3 regions of the Streptomyces sp. NBC_01515 genome follow, and region 1 is predicted to be linked to each of the others. Evidence: riboswitches for the same ligand, from Rfam matches in the RefSeq annotation. Region 1 holds a riboswitch; each other region holds the start of a gene.
What was found. Region 1 has a riboswitch for cyclic di-AMP ahead of OG407_RS03615 (transposase). Riboswitches for the same ligand answer to the same signal wherever they lie in the genome.

Region 1 (7,388 bases):
GAGGCCGTTCAGGTGGCTGTGGGCGGGTCCTCGTCGTTCGCCGGAGGAACGGCCACGGGTTGCGGCTGTTCCTCCAGCTCGTCCGGCTGCGGGGGTTCATCCTTCTTTGTGGTCAGCCGCTGCCAAGCCTCGCGTGCCCGACGCGCGGACTCGAAGAGGTCGGGGAGCTGATCGAGAACGCCCCTGAGGACGTACAGCGTGATAGTCACCACGCCAGCGATGGCGAGAATGGTGATGGTGATGGCGGTGCCGTCCACCGATCCTTACCTTCCCTGTCATGGGTCGGATCGGGTGCGCAGGCAGCCTCGATCCGAACCCTACGGTTCGGGTCGAGACACCCACGCTGACGCGTACGCAAATGTTCTCGGGGGGGGCAATGTTCAACCCAGGGTGGTGCGGGTGCTTTCACGGGGGCCGCATCGTCTTGCAGTCCGGACGTCAACCCCTCTAAGTAGAAGAGGCCGGACAACAGGCGTAGCGGCGTCCTGGATTTATCAGCAGCGAATGCCATAGAGCCCAGGTGCCTGTGGGCCTCAGTGTGACCCATAGCAAAGAATAGCGCATAGTGGGATGATCTTCACTGAGATGCAACTGAGCCCCACCCAGGTCAAGTTGGGTGGGGCTCAAGCACTCGGTTGTGGTTGGCGATGGGGCGTCACCGGGCGGAGACGTAGCGGTGATGTGGGCAGGTGCAGCGGGGGACGAGGAGGATGCCGCCCCCGCCTGGTAGCGGTAAGTCCTCGGTCTGCCGGCACTCGTTGTGCAGGTCCGCGTAGCCCGGCTGGTGGGCGACCGCGCACTCGGCGGACATGGTCGAGGTGTCGACGCTGTCTGCGGTCATCAGAGGATGCCGCCGCTGCTGGACGAGTTCAGGGCACGGGTCCGCTCCTCCATCGCCCTCAGCCGCTCCTTGTCCGTGGCCAGGCGGACGAGGGCGGGGTCGGCGTCCCACTCCCGCCCGCCGGTCACCGGGCGCAGCTGTACGTACGGGCCCTCGTGCCCCATGACGTAGCCCAGCTCGCCTCTCTCGGGGTCGTGGACCAGGGCACCTGCTGAGTGCCGTTCCTGCGCCATCACTCAAGGCCTCCCCGCCGTAGTGCAGTTGCCAGGCGATCGGCCACATCGGCGTGGATGCGCCCCAGTTCGACGAGCTTCAGGTCGGGTGACGCCGCGTCGACTCTCAGGGAGGGGAAGACGATCCCGGCCTCGGTGAGCGCTGCGCGCAGAGACTCCACTGCCGCGTACGGGTCGACGTCCCGCACTTCCTTCGTAGCCATGAACGGGACGCTAGGAGTGGGGAGTTGCAGCGCACCATAGTGTTTTCTTGATTTTTCTCGTACCCACTCTTGCTTCGCTCGCTTTTTCTCACGAAGGTGGCAGAACCGCGTAGCCTCAGGCGTGCAGCCTGGTGATGCTGGGGTGATCAGCCTCCGGCGAAAGGACTCTGGTCATGGCCCGACGACTGCGCTTCAACGGCACGGGTAGCGGAGAGGGCAGCTGCCCCGCGATTCACGAGGACCTCGACTCGGGTGAGGTCATCGTGCACGGGCCGCGCCTCACCGACCCCGACGCCCTCGCCCAGCTCCAGCACATCGACGAAGACGAGATCCCGATCGTGATGCCGCGTAACACGCTGATCGACTTCGGCCCCAAAGACCGCGACACCGAGCCGCGCCTCTTCACGCCGGAGCAGTTCGCCAAGCTCTTCGACAACTTCCAGCACAGTGCCTGGCACCTGGAGATGCGCGGTCGCTACGCGGTCGACGAGGCCACCGACACCTACGCCCAGTTCGTCCGGGGCGAGGCACCGACGTGGGACCTGACCACACCGTGGAGCCTGGGCATCCGCGCGAAGACCGAGGACGGCGCCAGCGTCGGGCGGGTCCGGATCGTCGACGACCCGCCCACCACGGGGCAGTTGTACCTGCTCGCCCACGCGGAGAAGAACACCGCGCTGGGCGAGGACATCCGCAACATGTGGCGGTCGGACGCCCAACGCGTCAACCTCCCGGACGAGGATTTCTGGATCTTCGACTCTCACATCGTCGCCGTCTGCATCTTCGACGATGATGACAACCTCACGGGCGCCGAACTGATCACGGAGCCCGCCCGGGTGAACCAGTACAACCGACTGCGGGACGTGGCTCAGCACTACGCCGTTCCGTACAGGCAGTTCGCGGCTCAGGTGGCCGTGAAGGAGGCGTAAGCAGGTGTGTGCCGGTGAGTACGGACTATCAGCAGGCTCGCGAGGCGCTCGGGATTCGGCTCCGGGAACTTCGGCTCTCGGCTTCTGATGGCCGGCTCACCGGCACCGCCCTGGCTCGCAGGCTCGGCTGGTCCAACTCCAAGGTCTCGAAGCTGGAGTTGGGCAAGCAGACGGCCACTCCGGAGGACCTGCGCGCGTGGGCGGCGGCGTGCGGCCAGCCCGCCCTGTACGAGGAACTGCGGGCCAGGCTGGCGGGGTTCGAGTCGCACATCCGCTCGTGGCGCAGGCAACTGGTCGGCGGTCACAAGCCCGTCCAGGACGCCCACAACGAGGCGCAGGCCAACTCGAAGGTGTTGCGCGCCTGGGAATCCTCATGGGTCGTCGGCGTCCTCCAGACTCCCGACTACGCCCGCGCCGTACTGACCCGCTCCGCCGAACGGCACAAGTCTCCGCTCGACATCGAGGCCGCCGTACGCGCCCGGATGAAGCGGCAGGAGCTGCTGTACAGCGGCGGCCGGAAGTACCACGTCATCTTGTGGGAGCCGGTGCTGCGCTCGCTGGTCTGCCCGCCCTCGGTGCTCACCGCCCAGCTCGACCGCCTGGCGGGCGCCATCGGCATGGACACCGTGGAGCTGGGCATCGTGCCGCTCACCGCGTCGCTGAAGTCGCCGCCCGGTCTGGGCTTCTGGATCTACGACGACCGCCAGGTGGTCACCGAGACCTGGCACGCCGAGATGTGGCTCGACGACTCCGACTCCCTCGCCCTCTACCTGCGCATCTGGAACTCTCTCCGCGAGTCCGCGGTCTACGGCGCCGACGCCCACAACGTCATCAACTCGGCGAGGCGAGCCCTCAACCCCCGTTGAGGTGCGAAGCGTTCCTCTTCGCTACGTCACCATGCGCGTTGTGGGCGCAACAACGAGGCTTTGCGGAGGGCCTCCGTCAGCGCATCTTCAGAGCGTTTCAGTTCTTCGCCTCGTGCTTCCACCATGGCCCAGGCCGCATCAATCAGCGTCTGCGCACCCTCGGGCTCTGTTGAACCTGCAAGTCGATTGACTTCGCCTTGCCATCCCACGAAGGAGACCAAGAACGCTTTGAGGGACTCGAACCAAACCGCGTGAGCCTTCCCGACAGCCCTTGGTGCATACAGGGCGATCTTGGTCTCGATGAGTCTCACTGGTTGCTCGGGGCGGTCAGGGTCTAGATCGTCGGGAACTGCCTTTGACGCGAGGGTCTCGTTCCGGACCGCAGCGAACGCCAACATGATGCGGTGGGTTTCCTCCAATGCGTCAGCGCGATGTTCCCAGAATCTCTGATCCCGCTCCCGCGAACGAGTGCCTCGTTGGGTGATCACCGAAGCGAGAAGTGTGGCCGAGGCCCCAAGAAATGTGCCTATCAGCGTGGCTTCAAGAGGGGTCAGTCTCATGCCGGGAACGTAGGGCTCCCCGTGGGGTCTCGGGGGCAAAGTCTGGGGATCTACGGTCGGACGCCCTGGGCGGCCACGAGAGTCTGAGCGCGCACATGACGAAGGGGCGCCCCGTCATGTGGGGCGCCCCTTCGCAATAGACCGTTCACTCAGCTACGACCACGTGGCCCACGCCAACAACGACGCTTACAGTTGACATAATGAATTCAATAAACTTCATGCCAACCTCCACCTTGCGATTTGAAATTGTATTGCTAGGGCATGTGCCCCGGGTTTTGCCCTTACGGAGCGTGCGAATGACCTTGATGAACTCGTAGAAGTGCCAGAGTGCCAGACCAACCGTAAGTGTGATTGCCGGAATCGAACCGGCCGTAGCAATAGCTCAATGAACGGGCTGTAGCACAACGCTAGCACGGGCGACCGAATTTGGCGATCGGTCACCAAAGACCGCCAACCAACTGAAGCCCTGGGGTCTGCAGTTAGCACCCCAGGGCTTCCGCGCGTTCACAACAGGCCGAGCGCGGTGAGCACGGTCATGCAGAGGATCATGCATCCGCCGAAGACGCCGCCGCCGAAGAGCACCGCCACTGCTTTCCGCGCGCCAGGGGTGTGGCTCAGGAAGCCGCCCACCAGGGCCACGATGGTGGACACCAGGGCGCAGATGACGACGATGAGCGCCTTTACACCGAGAGAGAGGTTCAACGGTCCGAATTACCTTTCCGGTGATCGGACCAGGTGTCAGACCTCAGCCCGACCACCACGTGACGCACGTGTGGTCTTGCTGAGGCCCACCGACGTATGGGGCTCATGGAGGGGGCTTGGCTAGAGCCCGGCGCGGAGCCGGTTGTCCTCTCATGCCTGCAATTTGTGCGAAGGACGGCGTTGCCCTTGACCTGGAACGTCGGATCCAGGCTCGCTGCATGCTCGCTTACATTTGTCCCAACTCTACCGGGACCGGGGGGCGCTAGTGCGGCAGTGAGCTGAAGCCGCGTAACTGATTTCCGACCCCGTGCTGGCAGGCGCGGCCGGACGCCCCGCCCGCCCACAAGAGGCCGCCGGAGACCCCACGGAGCACCGGGACGGGCCACCCGCTGGCGGGGCGCGTGCGCACGAGGACGGTCAGCCCCTGGGCACACGCCGGCACCTACCTCTTGTGGCGGTGCTCAACACCCCACGTGACAGCCGCGGTTGGCGCTGACGCCACGACCGGGCCGAGCAGCCCTTGGGGTGAAGCCGCGAGTGTGCGGCCGGGCAACTTCGAGCCCGAATCCGACAGGTCATCCTTCACAGGCGGCTGACGAAGGACGAGCGAGCCATGACGGCAACGCAGAACGGTCCGCAGTTCTCGGGGTCCGGGGACGAACCCCCAAGGAACAGGAAGCACGAGGCTCAGGTCACGATCTTGATCGCGATCATCGCCGGGTGCTTCGCGGGCATCCTGTGGGAGCAGCTCCCCGAGCGGTTCGGTACGTGGAAGTGCATCCACTCCCGCTACCAGACCTGGCGCAACTGCGGTGTCTGGGACGAGATCCTGGCTGCCCTGCCCCGCACGGGTCAGCCCGTGTGGGTGCCAAATCTCGTGCCACCGCTGCGAATTGAGGGCAGGGTCGATCCCCGCCTTTTCACCGAGGAAGAAGCGGTACCCCCAGAAATGGGCGTGCCGGGGCCCGTTCAGCGCATGACGGTGCCGCCGTCGACGTTGATGACCTGGCCGTTGATCCAGGCTCCGTCGGCGGACATGAGGTGGGCCACCATGCCGGCGATGTCGTCGGCCCGTCCGTGCCGGGTGCTGCGGGTGCGGGCGAGCAGCGCCTCCAGGAGGTCGGGGGCCGCGCCCTCCTGGATGGCCTGCGTCAGGATCAGGCCCGGTGCGACGGCGTTGGCGCGGATGCCCTCCCTGCCCCAGCGCGAGGCGACATGCCGGGCGAGGGCGTTGATGCCCGCCTTGGTCGCCGAGTACGCGGGGCGCGCGGCCTCGCCGGTGAAGGCCGCGATGGACGAGGTGTAGACGATCGCGCCGCCGCCCCGGGCCAGGAGTTCGGGAACGGCATACCGCGTGACGAGCATGTGGCCCCGCAGATTGACGGCGAACGTCCGGTCCCACACCGCGAGGTCCATGTCGACGACGTCGGTGTCCTGGGAGACCGCGCCCATGTCGCCCGCGTTGATGTGCACGGCGTCGAGACCGCCGTACGTCCGCACGGTGGTCCGCACGAGTTCGCGGACCGAGGCCTCGTCGGCGATGTCGAAGCCCACCGCGACCGCCTGGCCACCGGCGTCACCGATGGCCGTGGCGGTCCGTCGGGCTCCGTCCAGGTCTCGATCGCCGACGACGACCCGGGCGCCCTCGTCCGCGAGCCGCCGGGCGGAGGCGGCGCCCAGTCCGGTGGCCGCGCCGGCGACGAGAACGGCCTTCTCCTTCAAGCCCTCCACACTGTTCCCTTCACGTCGTCGACGCTCTCCACCACCGCAACCAACCAACAGGTGACGGACTATGGCGCGAGTACCTCGATGACCGTGGCCGAGCCCATGCCGCCGCCCGCGCACATCGCGGCGACGCCGATGCCGCCGCCGCGACGGCGCAGTTCGTGCACGAGCGTGACGAGCATCCGGGCGCCGGTCGCGGCGACCGGGTGACCGAGGGAGCAGCCGCTGCCATTGACGTTGACGCGGTCGGGGTCGAGGCCGAGCAGTTTCACCGCGGCGACCGGTACGGCGGCGAAGGCCTCGTTGATCTCGAAGAGGTCGACGTCGGAGGTCGAAAGTCCGGCGCGGGCAAGGGCTTTGGGGATCACCTTCACCGGGGTGAGGCCCGTCTCGGCGGGGTCGGCGCCGACCGAGGCCCAGGAGCGGACGACGGCGAGGGCGGGCAGGCTCAGCCGATCGCTGGCCACCACCAGGGCGGCGGCACCGTCGTTGGCGCCGCCCGCGTTGCCGGCGGTGATGGAGAAGCCGTCGATCTCCGGGTGGAGCGGCTTGAGCGAGGCGAGCTTCTCCAGGCTGGTGGTGCGGCGGGGGTGTTCGTCGACGGAGAACAGTCCGTGCGGTGTGTCGATGGGCACCAACTCGGCGTCGAAACGGCCTTCGTCGATGGCGCGAATGGCGTTCTGGTGGGAGCGCAGGGCCCATGCGTCCATGTCGGCGCGGCTGAGGCCCGCCCGTACGGCGGTGTTCCAGCCGACCGTGATCGACATGTCCAGGTTGGGGGCGTCGGGCCGGTCGGGGTGCGTGGGCGGGCTCCATGGTTCGACCCACTCCCCGTCGACGCGGAAACGCTGTTTCGGGGACGTGGAAGCCGAGTTGACGCCGCCGGCGATGACGAGTTCGTCCATGCCCGCGCGGATGCTCGCCGCCGCGCTCTGCACGGCGGCGAGTCCGGCGGCGCAGTGGCGGTTGTACGCGAGGCCCGGTACGGAGGTGAGGCCGACGGTCAGCGCCGCGTGCCGGGCAACGACCCCGCCGCCGTACAGGCCCTCGCCGAGGATCACGTCGTCGATCGCGTCCGGGTCGAGGTCGTCCGTGGCGGCTGCGGCGGCGACGATGTGGTGGGCCAGGTCGAACGCGGTGGTGTCGCGCAGGGTGCCCTTGACGGCGGTGCCGACGGGGGTGCGCAGGGCGGACACGAGGACTGCTTCAGGCATGGGTGGTCTCCAACTCGGCGAGCAGGGTGCGGCGCAGCAGCTTTCCGGTCTCGGTCTTGGGGAGTTCGGCGCGGAACACGATCGCGTCGGGGGTCTTGGAGGAGCGAAGCCGGTC
Region 2 (7,388 bases), 7.3 Mb from region 1:
AGCAGGACCGTACGCCGGTCGGTGCCGAACTTCTTTGCCACCGCGGCCAGTTCGGTCGAGACCAGCTTGCGCAGCTCGGTGTCCGACTCCAGGATGACGGTCAACTCCGCGATCTCCGCGGTGAGTCGCTCCATCTCCGACTCCAGCTCGATCCGGTCGAACCGGGTGAGGCGGCGCAGCGGGGTGTCCAGGATGTACTGCGTCTGGATGTCCGACAGGGAGAAGCGCTCCATCAGGCTCTGCTTCGCCTGCGCCGAGTTGTCGCTGGAGCGGATGAGCCGGATGACCTCATCGATGTCGATGAGCGCGGTGAGCAGACCCTCCACCAGGTGGAGGCGGTCGCGCCGCTTGGTGCGGCGGAACTCGCTGCGGCGCCGTACGACGTCGAAGCGGTGGTCGAGATAGACCTCCAGGAGTTCCTTGAGGCCCAGGGTGAGGGGCTGGCCGTCCACCAGGGCAACGTTGTTGATGCCGAAGGACTCCTCCATCGGCGTCAGCTTGTAGAGCTGCTCCAGGACCGCTTCCGGCACGAAGCCGTTCTTGACCTCGATGACCAGGCGCAGGCCGTGTGCACGGTCGGTGAGGTCCTTGACGTCGGCGATGCCCTGCAGCTTCTTCGCGCCGACCAGGTCCTTGATCTTGGCGATCACCTTCTCGGGGCCTACGGAGAAGGGCAGTTCGGTGACGATGATGCCCTTGCGGCGCGCCGTCACGTTGTCCACGGCGACCGTGGCGCGGATCTTGAAGGTGCCGCGGCCCGTCTCGTACGCGTCCCGGATGCCGGTGAGGCCGACGATCCGGCCGCCCGTCGGCAGGTCGGGGCCCGGGACGTGCCGCATCAGGGTGTCCAGGTCCGCGTTCGGATAGCGGATCAAGTGCCGGGCGGCCGCGATGACTTCGCCCAGGTTGTGCGGCGGCATGTTGGTGGCCATGCCGACCGCGATGCCCGACGAGCCGTTCACCAGGAGGTTCGGGAAGGCGGCGGGCAGGGCCACCGGCTCCCGCTCCTGGCCGTCGTAGTTCGGGGTGAAGTCGACCGTGTCCTCGTCGATCGACTCGGTCATCAGGTTGGCCGCTTCGGACGGCCGGCACTCCGTGTACCGCATGGCGGCCGGCGGGTCGTCGTTGCCCAGCGAGCCGAAGTTGCCGTGGCCGTCGGCCAGCGGCACGCGCATGGAGAAGGGCTGGGCCATGCGCACCAGGGCGTCGTAGATCGACGCGTCCCCGTGCGGGTGCAGCTTGCCCATCACCTCACCGACGACACGAGCACACTTGACGTATCCCCGGTCGGGGCGCAGGCCCATCTCGTCCATCTGGTAGACGATTCGTCGGTGGACCGGCTTCAGGCCGTCCCGGGCGTCCGGCAGGGCTCGGGAGTAGATGACCGAGTACGCGTACTCAAGGTAGGAGCCCTGCATCTCGTCGACGACGTCGATGTCGAGGATCCGCTCCTCGAACGAGTCGTCGGGCGGCGGGGTCTTCGTGCTGCGGCGGGCCATCGCTGCCGGCTCCTCTTTTCTGGTCGCTCGCCTGGGGGTCGCTCCCCTTCGGCTCACTCTTGCTGAAGCGTGAACGGGGTCTTGACGTGAACCATTGTGGACCGCGGCACTGACAACGCGGACCAGGACCCGGCGTTGCCCGCTCGGGTCCGTCGCCGGCGGCTGCCGCGTGAGTCCACGTGTGCGACTGCCCGCAGGCTACGCGATCTCGCTCTCGGCGTACGTCCGCCGGGAACTTCGCCGACGGTCCGCACGCTTGCATACAGTGGCGGGACGAGCAGGATTTCTGCGGTTCCAGCCAGAGAATCCGCGATCGAAGGGACGTACATGCCCATGGGTCACACGGCCACCGCCGAGGCAGGGTCCGGCGGTCTGACAGCGACCGAACACCGCTTGGCCAACGGTCTGCGCGTGGTCCTCTCCGAGGACCACCTGACCCCGGTCGCGGCGGTGTGCCTCTGGTACGACGTCGGTTCCCGCCACGAGGTCAAGGGGCGTACCGGCCTGGCTCACCTCTTCGAGCACCTGATGTTCCAGGGCTCCGGACAGGTGAAGGGCAACGGTCACTTCGAGCTGGTGCAGGGCGCGGGCGGTTCGCTCAACGGCACCACCAGCTTCGAGCGCACGAACTACTTCGAGACCATGCCCACCCACCAGTTGGAGCTCGCGCTCTGGCTGGAGGCCGACCGCATGGGCTCCCTGCTGGCCGCCCTGGACGAGGAGTCCATGGAGAACCAGCGGGACGTCGTCAAGAACGAGCGCCGCCAGCGCTACGACAACGTGCCCTACGGGACAGCGTTCGAGAAGCTGACCGCCCTCGCCTACCCGGAGGGCCACCCCTACCACCACACGCCCATCGGCTCGATGGCGGACCTGGACGCGGCCACCCTGGAGGACGCGCGCGCGTTCTTCCGCACCTACTACGCGCCCAACAACGCGGTCCTGTCCGTGGTCGGCGACATCGACCCCGAGCAGACGCTCGCCTGGATCGAGAAGTACTTCGGGTCCATCGCGTCGCACGACGGCAAGCCCGAGCCCCGCGACGGCACGCTGCCCGAGGTGATCGGCGGTCAACTGCGCGAGGTCGTCGAGGAGGAGGTCCCGGCCCGCGCCCTGATGTGCGCCTACCGCCTGCCGAACGACGGCACGCGCGCGTCCGACGCGGCCGACCTCGCCCTCACCATCCTCGGCGGCGGCGAGTCCTCGCTCCTCTACAACCGCCTTGTACGACGCGACCGTACGGCTGTTGCCGCCGGCTTCGGTCTGCTGCGGCTGGCCGGGGCCCCCTCCTTGGGGTGGCTGGACGTCAAGACGTCCGGGGACGTCGAGGTGCCGGTCATCGAGGCCGCCATCGACGAGGAGCTCGCCCGGTTCGCCGAGGAGGGCCCCACCGCCGAGGAAATGGAGCGCGCCCAGGCCCAGTTGGAGCGCGAGTGGCTGGACCGGCTCGGCACGGTCGCGGGCCGCGCCGACGAACTGTGCCGGTACGCCGTCCTGTTCGGTGACCCGCAGCTCGCCCTGACCGCCGTACAGCGCGTCCTCGACGTGACGGCGGAGGAGGTGCAGGAGGTCGCCAAGGCCCGTCTGCGCCCCGACAACCGCGCGGTGCTCGTCTACGAGCCGCTCGCGGACGAGGATGACGAAGCAGAGGCCGGCGACGAGAACGAGGAGGCGGCCAAGTGACCGAGCTCGCCACGATGGAATTCCACCCGCAGCCCCAGGCCGGCGAGGCCCGGCCGTGGGCCTTCCCGGCCCCGGAGCGCGGGACGCTCGGCAACGGCCTGACCGTGCTGCGCTGCCACCGCCCCGGCCAGCAGGTCGTCGCCGTCGAGGTGCTCCTTGACGCACCCCTGGAGGCCGAACCGGCCGGCCTGGACGGTGTCGCCACGATCACCGCGCGGGCCTTCTCCGAGGGCACCGACAAGCACTCCGCCGAGGAGTTCGCCGCCGAGCTGGAGCGCTCCGGCGCCACCCTCGACGCGCACGCCGACCACCCCGGGCTGCGCCTGAGCCTGGAGGTCCCGGCCTCGCGCCTGGCCAAGGGCCTCGGTCTGCTGTCCGACGCGCTCAGGGCGCCCGCCTTCGCGGACAGCGAGGTCGAGCGGCTGGTCCGCAACCGCCTCGACGAGATCCCGCACGAGACGGCCAACCCGTCCCGCCGCGCGGCCAAGGAGCTCTCCAAGGAGCTGTTCCCGGCGACCTCGCGCATGTCGCGTCCGCGCCAGGGCACCGAGGAGACCGTCCAGAAGATCGACTCCGGGGCCGTACGCGCCTTCTACGACCGGCACGTCCGGCCCGCGACGGCCACCGCCGTGGTCGTCGGCGACCTCACCGGCATCGACCTGGACGCGCTCCTGGCCGACACTCTGGGCTCGTGGACGGGTTCCGCCGCGCAGCCGCGTCCCGTGCCGCCGGTGACCGCCGACGACACCGGGCGCGTCGTGATCGTGCACCGTCCCGGCGCCGTCCAGACCCAGTTGCTCATCGGCCGCGTCGGCGCCGACCGGCACGACCGCGTGTGGCCCGCGCAGGTGCTCGGCACGTACTGCCTCGGCGGTACCCTCACCTCCCGCCTGGACCGCGTCCTGCGTGAGGAGAAGGGCTACACCTACGGTGTGCGCGCGTTCGGCCAGGTGCTGCGTTCGGCACCCGACGGCACGGGCGCCTCGATGCTCGCCATCAGCGGCTCCGTGGACACCCCGAACACGGGTCCCGCGCTGGACGACCTGTGGACGGTGCTCCGCAAGCTCGCCGAGGGCGGACTCACCGACGCCGAGCGGGACATCGCCGTACAGAACCTCGTCGGAGTGGCGCCGCTCAAGTACGAGACCGCCGCGGCCGTCGCGAGCACGCTGGCCGACCAGGTCGAGCAGCACCTGCCCGACGACTACCAGGCGACGCTGTACCAGCAGCTCGCCGCGACCGGCACCGTGGAGGCCACGGCGGCGGTCGTGAACGCCTTCCCGGTGGACCGTCTGGTGACGATCCTGGTCGGCGACGCGGAGCAGATCAAGGAGCCCGTGGAGGCTCTCGGCATCGGCGAAGTGACCGTCGTCCCGGCCGAGTAGACGACCCGTAGCGAGCCGAACAGCGGCACGCGCGCGTGGGGGCCCTGGTGACTGAAGAGTCACCAGGGCCCCCTATTGTCCGAATTGGGGGAGAGGTTGCCTGTCTGCCCTGTGGCATGTGCAACAAAAACCGTGATCCGTTTGGGGATTGAAAGTGGCCCCCCTTAGCGTCGGTCCGGCTGTCCGTCAGGCACCGCGCCGCACTCGCGGCACCGGACAGTCATCGCCGAGTCCCCGTACGGCGCGAGCCAGGGGAGCCGGGGACCCATGTCCCTGGGGTGAATCGGACGCCCGCGCGCGGAGCGAGGGGGTCCGTAGGAGACCTTCCTGCTCCGAACCCGTCAGCTAACCCGGTAGGCGAGAAGGAAGGAAAGGACCACCCACTTCATGGCGTTCACCCGCGCCACCGGGAAGCACCGTCGCCCGAGCCGGACCCACCGCACCACCGTTCGCGTCGCGAGTGTCGCGGCCCTCACCACCACCGGCGTCGTCGGCACCCTCGCGAGCGCCCCCGCGTTCGCCGCGGAACCCGCCGTGGAACAGACCGGCCTCACCCCCGTCATCGCCATGGGCGACGCCGTCGCCGAGAAGATCGACGCCCAGGCCGCCGCCCAGCAGCAGGCCGCGGCCGAGCAGGCCGCCAAGGAAGAGGCCCGCGCCCAGGCCGCCGCACTGGCCAAGGCGGAGCGCGCGGCCGAGGTACGCGCTGCCCGCGCCGCCGAGCGCAAGAAGCTCAACACCTTCGTCGCACCGGTCACCGGCTCGTACGTCTCCACCGGCTACAAGACCGGCGGTTCCCTCTGGTCCTCCGGTGCCCACACCGGCATCGACTTCCACGCCTCGACCGGCACCTCCGTGCACGCGGTCGGCTCCGGCACCGTCGTCGACGCGGGCTGGGGCGGCTCGTACGGCAATCAAGTAGTGATCAAGATGGCCGACGGCATGTACACCATGTACGGCCACCTGTCGTCCATCGGTGTCTCCGTCGGCCAGACGGTCACTCCGGGCGAGCAGATCGGCCTCTCCGGGGCGACCGGCAACGTCACCGGACCGCACCTCCACTTCGAGGCCCGCACGACCGCCGAGTACGGCTCCGACGTCGACCCCGTCGCCTACCTCCGCAAGCACGGTGTGAACGTCTGACGACGCACCGCCGCACTTCCCGAAGCCCTGGCCCGCCCGGCCGGGGCTTTCGGCGTTTCCGGAGCCCTCCTGTCCAAAAAATATCCATGGATTCCGGCCCGCCATCGGAAATTCCCGCTCATTGCAATAGAGTCACGGAACACACGTCAATCGTCGACGTTTCACGGGGATTAAGGCGGAGGTCGGACATGCGTATTCCGGCGCACTCGGTATGCACGGCGATCCGGGACGACATCGTCGCCGGTGTCTACGAGCGCGGCAGCCGGCTCACGGAGGAACTCCTCGCGCGCCGGTACGGGGTCTCGCGCGTCCCCGTCCGGGAGGCCCTGCGCACGCTGGAGGCCGAGGGGTTCGTCGTGACCCGGCGGCACGCGGGCGCGTGCGTCGCGGAACCGACCGAGCAGGAGGCCGCCGACCTGCTGGAGATGCGGATGCTGCTGGAGCCGCTCGGCGCCTCGCGGGCCGCCCAGCGGCGCACCGAGGCCCACCTCAAGGTGCTGCGCGGCCTCGTCAGGCTGGGCCAGGAGCGCGCCAGGCGAGGCAACAGCGAGGATCTGCGCTCCCTGGGCAGCTGGTTCCACGAGACGCTGGCACAGGCCTCCGGGAGCCCTGCGCTGACCTCGATGCTGACCCAGCTGCGGCACAAGATCGCCTGGATGTACGCGGTGGACGCCCCGGCCAACCCCGTCGAGTCCTGGGCCGAGCACGGGGCCATCGTGGACGCCGTGGCCCGCGGCGACGGCGAGCGCGCCCGGGCGATCACCGCCCTGCACACCGAGCGCGCGGGCACCGCGCACCGGCTGCGCTTTCCCGGCGGGGCGAACGGCGCGAACGGAACGGATCGTGTGAGGACTTCGCAACCTCCCGTAAACATGTCGGGTCTGCGGCATTAACACGGGCGCCGTATACAAAGAGAGACTAATTCGCGGGGGATTATTTATGCTGCCCGCAAGTGGAATTGCGAAGGGCTCGCCCGGTAATTCGGACGAGCCCTTCGAGGTTGCGTACAGCGTTTTGCGGCGAAAAGCACCGCAACCATCAATTGAGGAATCCCCGCGGCGCGCAACCACCTCCGCGAGAGCGGCGCCGGTTCAGGCGCAGAGGGAGGCGTGCCTCAGACGGTCTCGGGGAGTTCTTCGAGACCCTCCGCGACCAGCTTCGCCAGTCGGTCGAGGGCCGCGTCCGCGCCCTCGGCGTCGGACGCGAGGACGATCTCCTCGCCGCCCTGGGCGCCCAGGCCCAGAACCGCGAGCATGGAGGCCGCGTTGACGGGGTTGCCGTCGGCCTTGGCGATCGTCACGGGGATACCCGAGGCCGTGGTGGCCCGGACGAAGATGGAGGCGGGGCGGGCGTGAAGGCCCTCCGCCCAGCCGACGTTGACGCGGCGCTCAGCCATGTGATGCTGCCCTTCAGAGTCTCAGGGTTGTCTAGACCAGTTTCCCACACGTGAAGCGAGCCCGGACCGGTCCCGTGGACCGTCCGGAGCGAGTCGTCGGACCGCGGCCTCGGCCCGACTTCCCGTGCTCTGTTGTTCCCCACAGACTGCCTCGCGCCGTTGTCAGACGCGAGCCGTACGCTGGGCCCCATGCAGACCTCGTCGGACCGGCACGAGTACCCCGCCCACTGGGAAGCCGACGTGGTGCTGCGCGACGGGGGTACCGCGCGCGTCAGGCCCATC
Region 3 (7,388 bases), 9.6 Mb from region 1:
GCTGGAGGCGAGCGCGAACTGCCGCTGCGGCAAAGTGCCTACGGTGGCCGGAGCCTCCAACATGCCCTGAAGGCGCTGGAGTTGCCACGAGCCGGTCGCGGCCGCACGGCCCCGACCGGTGGCGAAGACGTACAGCCGCAGCAGCAGGAACCGGGCGAGGCCGGCGAGCCCTGAAGCGCTGAGGTAGACGATCTGCTCGGTCAGCATCCCCGGTGACGACTGCACCAGGTGCAGGACGAACATCGCGGCGCAGGTCACCCCGTAGGCCGCCGCGGCCGAGCCCGCCGACTGCCCGTGCCGGCGCCATCCCGCGTGCCGACCCGAGCCGAAGGTGAAACGGGCGTGGAGTTCCGTGCAGAGGAGGGTGGAGACGATGGTGATCAGCGCGTTCGCCAGCGCCCAGGGCAGCCGCTCGGCCAGCAGGGCCACGGCGCCGCTGGAGAGGAGCCCGACACCGCCGCCCAGCGCCACGAACCGGGCGAAGGAGGCGAGCGGACCGGGAGCGGCCGGGGTCCGGGGCGCGTCGTCCATGGCGGTCTCCATCCGCTCCGTACGCTGCGCCTCGGTGATACGGCCGCGTAAGTTTGCTTGACTTACTCAACTATAGCGGATTGATTGAGTTACGCAAGTACATTTTCGCGACGGCGGAACCGGGGGAGCCCCACTCACAGGCGACCTCCGTACAATGCGGCCTGATCATGGGTGAGTTACTGGTGAGATGCGCGACGTTCAACGTGCTGCACGGCCGGCGGATCCAGCCGGACGGCCGCCCGAACCCCGCTGCCCCCGGCGACCCCTCGGCACCCCTCGCCGAAGCCGTCGCGTCCCTGGACGCCGACGTGGTGGCGCTCCAGGAGATCGACTGCCTCCAGGAACGGTCGGGCGGTGTCGATCAGGCGGCCGTCGCCGCCGACGCGATGGGCGCACGCGACTGGCGATACGCGACGGCGCTGCACTGCCGTTCCGTGCCCGGCCAGGGCTGGGTCCCGGACCCGACCGAGCCCGGGATGCGCGTCTACGGCCCCGGGGCTCAGCAGCCCGAAGTCCCTTCGCACGGACTGGCGTTGCTGTCCCGGCTCCCGGTCCACGAGTGGCGGGCCCTGCGGCTCCCGGCGGCACCCTTCGGCATGCCGTTGCGGGTGGCCGGGCAGGCGGTTCCGGTGCTGGCGCGGGATCAGCCCCGAGCCGCCCTGGCTGCCGTACTGGAAGGACCGCACGGCCCGTTCACCGTCGTGGCCGTCCATCTCTCGTTCGTGCCGGGCTGGAACATCGGGCAGCTGCGCACCGTGCGCCGCTGGATCGCCGGTCTGCCCCAACCCCGGGTGCTGATGGGCGACTTCAACCTCTTCGGCGCCCTTCCCCGGCTCACCCTGAACGCGACCGTGCCGCGTGGCTGGCGGAGTTCGGCGCGGCGGGCGACCTTTCCGTCGCACCGGCCGCTCGTCCAGCTCGACCACATCCTGGCGACGGGGCTCGGCGCGGACGCCGTAGGGGCGGCGCACGCACCGAGGACGGCGATCTCGGATCACCGGCCGCTGGTGGTGGAGCTGGCGCTCTGAGTCAGTTCCAGAGGGGGTAGGTCACCGTGTGCTGGAACTTGTCCGGCCTCGCGCCGGGGTACGTCAGGGTGATCTCGGTGTACTGCCGCGCCTGCGGGTGCCGCTTCCAGGTCCGGGTGGTGTCGAGCCGGACGGTGACCGGGAACGAGTGGAACTTGCCCACCGCGCAATAGGGTTTGCAGTCGTTCACCCAGTTGACGCCCGTGGCCGTCGCGGAGTTGTCGTTCCAGGACGTCCAACGCAGCGACGTGAGGCGGCTGTTGCCGTCGCCGCAGGCGAGCATGAAGTCGGTGGGGCGCACCTGGGGATGCCACAGGCAGTCGACGAGCACGGGGTCCTGGAGCTGTCGGTGGGCGGTCGCCGGGACCGTGCTCGGGGCCGCCGACGAGGTGCCGACGGCCGGCCCGAGCAGGGCTGCGGCACACAGCGTGACGATTCCGACCATGGTGTGTCTGTACATGTGCGCTCCCGGCCGCCTCTTCGTCCTCGTCGCCCCGCACCAGCGGTGGGCCCGCCTGCCGGGGCGCGGTCGTCGTGTCTCTGTCGACGCTACGACCGTGTCCCAGGATGCACCACTCGTACGGGTCTATGACGCGGTTGGCCGGGAGTGTCGCGGGGTGTGCGGTCGGGGCCGGGAAATGCCCGGCCCCGATCGGATCAGGCGGGCCGTACGGCGCCCCGGATGGCGGCGGCACCGGCGTAGAAGATCGACTCCTCGCGTATCGGCGTACCCGGGCTCGGCGCATGGATCATCAGGCCGTTGCCGGTGTAGAGGCCGACGTGGTCGATGCTGTCGTAGAAGAAGATCAGGTCGCCGGGGCGGATGTCCGTCAGCGGGACGAGGGCGCCGGCGCCCGACTGTTCCTGGGCGGTGCGCGGGAGGAGGACGCCCGCTGCCTTCCAGGCGGCCTGGGTGAGGCTGGAGCAGTCGTACGCGTCCGGTCCCGCCGCGCCCCACAGGCAGGGCCTGCCGATCTGTGCGCGGGCGAAGGCGAGCGCGGTGGCGGTCTTGCTCTGCGTGCCCGCGTCCGGTACGGCGGGGACGGCCGTGGTGGTCATCGGGCTCATGGCCGGGGCCGGCGGGAGAAGGATCTCCGGGGCCATCGGCGGAGCCGTGGGCAGCGTGAACTCGGGGACGACGACCGGGGCCGCGGCGAAGGAGACCTCGGCGGCGGGGGCGGTCGGCTGCCACTCCTGCTGCGGCGGGCGCCAGTCCGGTTCCGGAGCGGGGTACCAGGCGGGCTGGGCGACGGGCTGCTCGGTGACCATGGGCATCTGCCCGGTGGACCACGTGGGTTGCTCGGTCACCACGGGGAATTGCCCGGTGGACCAGGTCTGCTGCTCGGTCACCATGGGGACCTGCCCGGTCGACCAGGCAGGCTGCTCGGCCACCATCGGGATCTGACCGGTGGACCAGGTCGTCTCGGGGGCGGGCCAGGGCGTCTCCGGGGTCGCCCAAGGGGCGCTCGCCGGGGCGGCTTCGGTGCGCGGAGCGGCGATGTACGGGAGCAGCTCCAGGTCCGCGGTGAGCGGGTCGAAGGCCGGCGCCGGTGCGGTCGCGACGGCGAACTGCTGTGCCTCCACGACGGGCATGGGCGGCACCTCGATGGCGGGCACGGGCGGCAGGTCGAGGACGGTCGGCTGCGGCATCTGGGCCATCTGCTGCATGTACGGCATCTGCGGCGACTGGAATGTCTGCGCCGCGGCGATCTGCGGCATCTGGAGTGCCTGCGGAGCGGCGGGCGGCAGTGCGGCGACCGGTCCGGCCGTCAACTCCGCGACGGGCGCGGTGAGTTGCGGGGTGACGGGCTCCGGTGCGCCGGTACCCGCGGTCAGTTCGGCCACGGCGCGGCTGGGCTGCGCCTCAAGCGCTCGGGCGCCGCCCTCGGGCTCGGGGCGCCGCTCGGACCGCTCGGGCCGGGGTGCCGCCGAGCGGGCGGGAGTTCTGCCGGGCGGCAGCTTCGCCGGTACGGTCGGGCCCAGTTGGGCGCGAGCGCGGTCGAACAACTGCCGAGTGACGGCGTCCTGGGCGGGGTCGGAAGGACGCGACGCGCTGGGACGGGGCTCGGCGCGCTTGCGCTGGCCGCCGGACATCTTGCGTGTGGCGTTGTAGTTTCCGGTGGCCGTCTCGGCCCTGTCGTAAAGGGAGTTGATCCGCCGCTGGACTTCGTCACGGCTGGGTCGGTCGTCCACGGTGGGGCCACTGCCTCCGGTGCGCGTACTTCGTTCTGCCGGCATGGCAGACGTGCTCCTTCCGTATCGCGCCTACCGAGTTAGCTGTCGGGTTCGGGCGGCCGATCACGGAAGGATTGCCCTACGACCCTTGCCCGGAGGGGCAGTTGGGCCGATTCACCCCAAGTCGGTTGGGTCCTCGGCTCCGGCTGTCGCGAGCGACCCACCGGACTCGGCGCAAACCGTGCGGCCCGGCGCTGATCGCCGGAGTAGGTCGTACGGTCTGAGCGCCAACTTAGCCAACGTGTGTGCCTCGTGTGAAGGTTGAAGCGCGATATGTCCGATACGTTTTTGTGACCTTTACCTCGCTCAGATACTTCAGCCACCTGCGTCGAGGGTTCGGCTGAGGGGTTGTGGGCCCGCCGGGTCGGGTGATCCATATGAGGTCGCTATGAATTTTTGGGACGGTTGAACACACCGGCATCCGGCTCCGTATTGGAACGGGGGATTTCCATGCCGGGACGATCCGGGCCGACCGATACGTGTAGGAGCAACTTCCTTGGCACGCAACACGCGCAGACGCCCAACGGGCGCACGACGCGCGACGATGGCAGCAGTCGCCCTGATGCTGGGCGGCGGAGGACTGGTGGCGGCGAACGTCTACGCGTCGGCGTCCGAGGGCGGTTGGGGCGGTGACTCGTCCCAGCAAGGGTCTCCTGATGCGGCATCGAGTGGCGCGACGATCGACTGCCCGGACATCGGCACCCAGTTGACGTCGGTCCCCGACGAGGCGAAGACCGAGGTCGACGCCCAACTCGCGCTTCTGGACCAGCAGATAACCGAGGCCTACCAGAAACTGAAGGACTCGACGGAGTCCATACGCCAGGACGCCTCCTTCGCCGACAACGCGATCATGAATCCGTTGAAGGAGAAACGGGCCGCGACCATCGGGCGGATCGATGACGCCATCGACCGCGTCGGGGACCGCCCGGAGGGTCTCGACGCGCTCGCCGGCTGCACCCTGATCGCCCCCACGAACGGCGACGAGAACGGCAGCGGGGGCGACCAGAGCGGCAGCGCCGACCCGACCGGCCAGGGCCAGCAGCAGGGTGACGGCCAGGGGCAGCAGGGGAACCAGCAGTCCGCGAACGGGCCCGTCGCCTCGGACTACGCGGACATCACCTCCGTGCAGCCCAACGTGAGCACCCCGCAGGACCAGGCCGACGCCTCCCGCGGCACGTTCGTCACCGCGTGCGGCGTGAACGAGAACGGCCTGTTCAACTCCGACAACGTGATCGTCGCGCCCGGGGTCACCAACGGCGCCCACCACTTCCACGACTACATCGGCAACCAGTCGAACAACGCCTTCGCGAGCGACGACGACCTGGCGAAGGCCGACACGAGTTGCGAGAACCCGGGCGACAAGTCCACTTACTACTGGCCCGTGTTGCGCCTCCAGAACGGTAAGCAGGAGCGGGACGCCGACAAGCCCGGCGGCGGCACGGAGGGCAACTCCGGTCAGATCGTGACCGCGAAGGCGGCCACGCTGACGTTCGTGGGCAACCCGAAGAGCAAGGTCGTCGCGATGCCGCGCCTCCTGCGCATCATCACCGGCGACGCCAAGGCCTTCGTCAACGGCCCGGCCAACGCCAACGCCTCCTGGAGCTGCACCGGTTTCGAGGACCGGCAGCTCAAGGACAAGTACCCGCTGTGCCCCGCGGGCAGTGACGTGGTGCGCACCTTCAAGTTCCAGAGCTGCTGGGACGGCCGCAACATCGACAGCGCCAACCACCGCACCCACGTGGCCTTCGAGGCCGCCGACGGCTCCTGCCCGGCCGGCTTCGAGGCCATCCCGCAACTGGTGCAGCGGATCGTCTACGACGTCGACGCGCCGAGCCTCCAGGACGGCGGCAAGACGACCCCGCTGTTCGCGGTGGACTCCTTCCCCGAGCAGCAGCACAAGCCCGTCACCGACCACGGCGACTTCATCAACGTCTTCGACGAGGGCCTGATGAAGGACATGGTCAACTGCATCAACAACGGCGACAAGTGCGGCGCCGGGACGAACGACGACCCCGGGGGCTCGGGTGACGGCTCCGGCTCCGGTGGCGGCTCCGGTTCGGGTGGCGGCTCCGGTTCGGGTGGCGGCTCCGGGAACGGTGGGGGTTCCGGTGAACCGCAGGAGTCCCCGACGGCCACCGCCACCGCTACGGCGGCGCCCACGGCCACCGCGTCCGACGAGCCCGCCGGGAACGGCGGCAACCAGGGCAACGGCGGCAGCGGCGGCAATGCCGGAAACGGTGACAACGGCGGCAACGGTGACCAGCCCACCGCGGATCCCGCGACGAGCGCCCCGGACACCGAGAGCAACGCCCCCGAGCCCACCGACGTCCAGACCACCGATCCCGGTGACCTGACGACGGCTGTCTCGGTCCCCAAGGCCGACACGAAGACCGAAGGGTCCAAGTCGAGCCAGACGCAGGGGAGTTCGGGCAACGGCTCCGGCGGCGAGGTCGGCAGTGCCGTGACGACACCGCCCGCTTCGTCCTCGGGCGGCGAGAGCTACGCCGCCGTAGGCCCCAACCAGCCGCAGGCGCAGGGCGGGTTGGCGGAGACCGGCGCGAATCTGTGGCCCGCGGTGGCCGGCGCGCTGCTGCTCGTCGCCGGATTCGTCGTGCTGTACCGAGGCAAGCGCAGTACACGCTGACTCAGCACACCCAAGTGCAGGTCTGTGACAACAACGGCCCGGCCGCCCCCCACTTGGGGGTGGCCGGGCCGTCACACGTTCAGCGGGCCGGGGCGGAAGGCCTCAGACAGCCGGGGCGGGATACGTGGGGTACTCCACCCCGGAGACGTGCTGGACGACGCGGACGACCTGGCAGGAGTATCCGAACTCGTTGTCGTACCAGAGGTAGAGGATCGCGTTGTCGCCGTCGACCTTGGTGGCGCCCGCGTCGATGATCGAGGCGTGGCGTGAGCCCATGAAGTCGCTCGACACCGCGTCGGGGGCGGTGGTGAAGTCGATCTGCCGTTTGAGCGGCGACGTCAGCGAGACATCGCGGAGGTAGTCCAGTACCTCGGCGCGGGTGGTCTCCCGGCCCAGCCGCAGGCTGAGGATCGCGATCGAGACGTCCGGCACCGGAACCCGGATCGAGCTGCCGGTGATCGGCGCCTTCAGGTCGGGCAGCGCCTTGGCGACGGCGGAGGCGGCACCGGTCTCGGTGATCACCATGTTCAGCGGCGCCGAACGGCCGCGCCGGTCCGCCTTGTGGTAATTGTCCAGCAGGTTCTGGTCGTTGGTGAACGAGTGGACGGTCTCCACATGGCCGCGCAGCACACCGTACTCGTCGGCCATCGCCTTCAGCGGCGGCACGATCGCGTTGGTCGTGCAGGACGCGCAGGACAGGATCTGCTCGTCCGGCTTGATCGTGTCGTGGTTGACGCCGTGCACGATGTTCGGGACGTCGCCCTTGCCGGGCGCGGTCAGCACGACCTTGTCGATGCCGGGCCGCAGATGCTGCGAAAGTCCTTCCCGGTCACGCCACTTGCCCGTGTTGTCGATGAGGATGGCGTCCTTGATGCCGTACGCCGTGTAGTCGACCTCGGACGGGTCGCCCGCGTAGATCACCTTGATCTCGTTGCCGTTGGCGATGATCG

Region 2: it holds a riboswitch for cyclic di-AMP, as region 1 does, so the genes downstream of both, OG407_RS37235 (M23 family metallopeptidase) here and OG407_RS03615 (transposase) in region 1, are expected to answer to the same signal.
Region 3: it holds a riboswitch for cyclic di-AMP, as region 1 does, so the genes downstream of both, OG407_RS46540 (NlpC/P60 family protein) here and OG407_RS03615 (transposase) in region 1, are expected to answer to the same signal.

The regions. Positions count from the first base shown of each region.
Region 1 is NZ_CP109416.1:898,246-905,633, forward strand. It holds gene OG407_RS03575 (hypothetical protein) at 9-257, opposite strand; gene OG407_RS03580 (hypothetical protein) at 656-841, opposite strand; gene OG407_RS03585 (hypothetical protein) at 841-1,074, opposite strand; gene OG407_RS03590 (hypothetical protein) at 1,074-1,277, opposite strand; gene OG407_RS03595 (DUF6879 family protein) at 1,451-2,206, shown strand; gene OG407_RS03600 (helix-turn-helix domain-containing protein) at 2,221-3,072, shown strand; gene OG407_RS03605 (hypothetical protein) at 3,099-3,632, opposite strand; gene OG407_RS03610 (hypothetical protein) at 4,137-4,334, opposite strand; cyclic di-AMP (ydaO/yuaA leader) riboswitch at 4,815-4,940, shown strand; partial or broken gene OG407_RS03615 (transposase) at 4,948-5,151, shown strand; gene OG407_RS03620 (SDR family NAD(P)-dependent oxidoreductase) at 5,304-6,065, opposite strand; gene OG407_RS03625 (thiolase family protein) at 6,125-7,273, opposite strand; gene OG407_RS03630 (class I adenylate-forming enzyme family protein) at 7,266-7,388, opposite strand, start outside.
Region 2 is NZ_CP109416.1:8,226,104-8,233,491, forward strand. It holds gene OG407_RS37220 (DNA topoisomerase (ATP-hydrolyzing) subunit A) at 1-1,499, opposite strand, end outside; gene OG407_RS37225 (M16 family metallopeptidase) at 1,827-3,182, shown strand; gene OG407_RS37230 (M16 family metallopeptidase) at 3,179-4,567, shown strand; cyclic di-AMP (ydaO/yuaA leader) riboswitch at 4,782-4,941, shown strand; gene OG407_RS37235 (M23 family metallopeptidase) at 4,955-5,710, shown strand; gene OG407_RS37240 (GntR family transcriptional regulator) at 5,899-6,603, shown strand; gene OG407_RS37245 (HPr family phosphocarrier protein) at 6,825-7,106, opposite strand; gene OG407_RS37250 (GNAT family N-acetyltransferase) at 7,296-7,388, shown strand, end outside.
Region 3 is NZ_CP109416.1:10,519,929-10,527,316, forward strand. It holds gene OG407_RS46525 (GtrA family protein) at 1-531, opposite strand, end outside; gene OG407_RS46530 (endonuclease/exonuclease/phosphatase family protein) at 699-1,559, shown strand; gene OG407_RS46535 (hypothetical protein) at 1,561-2,019, opposite strand; gene OG407_RS46540 (NlpC/P60 family protein) at 2,217-3,797, opposite strand; cyclic di-AMP (ydaO/yuaA leader) riboswitch at 3,806-3,979, opposite strand; gene OG407_RS46545 (DUF1996 domain-containing protein) at 4,339-6,438, shown strand; gene OG407_RS46550 (glyceraldehyde-3-phosphate dehydrogenase) at 6,541-7,388, opposite strand, start outside.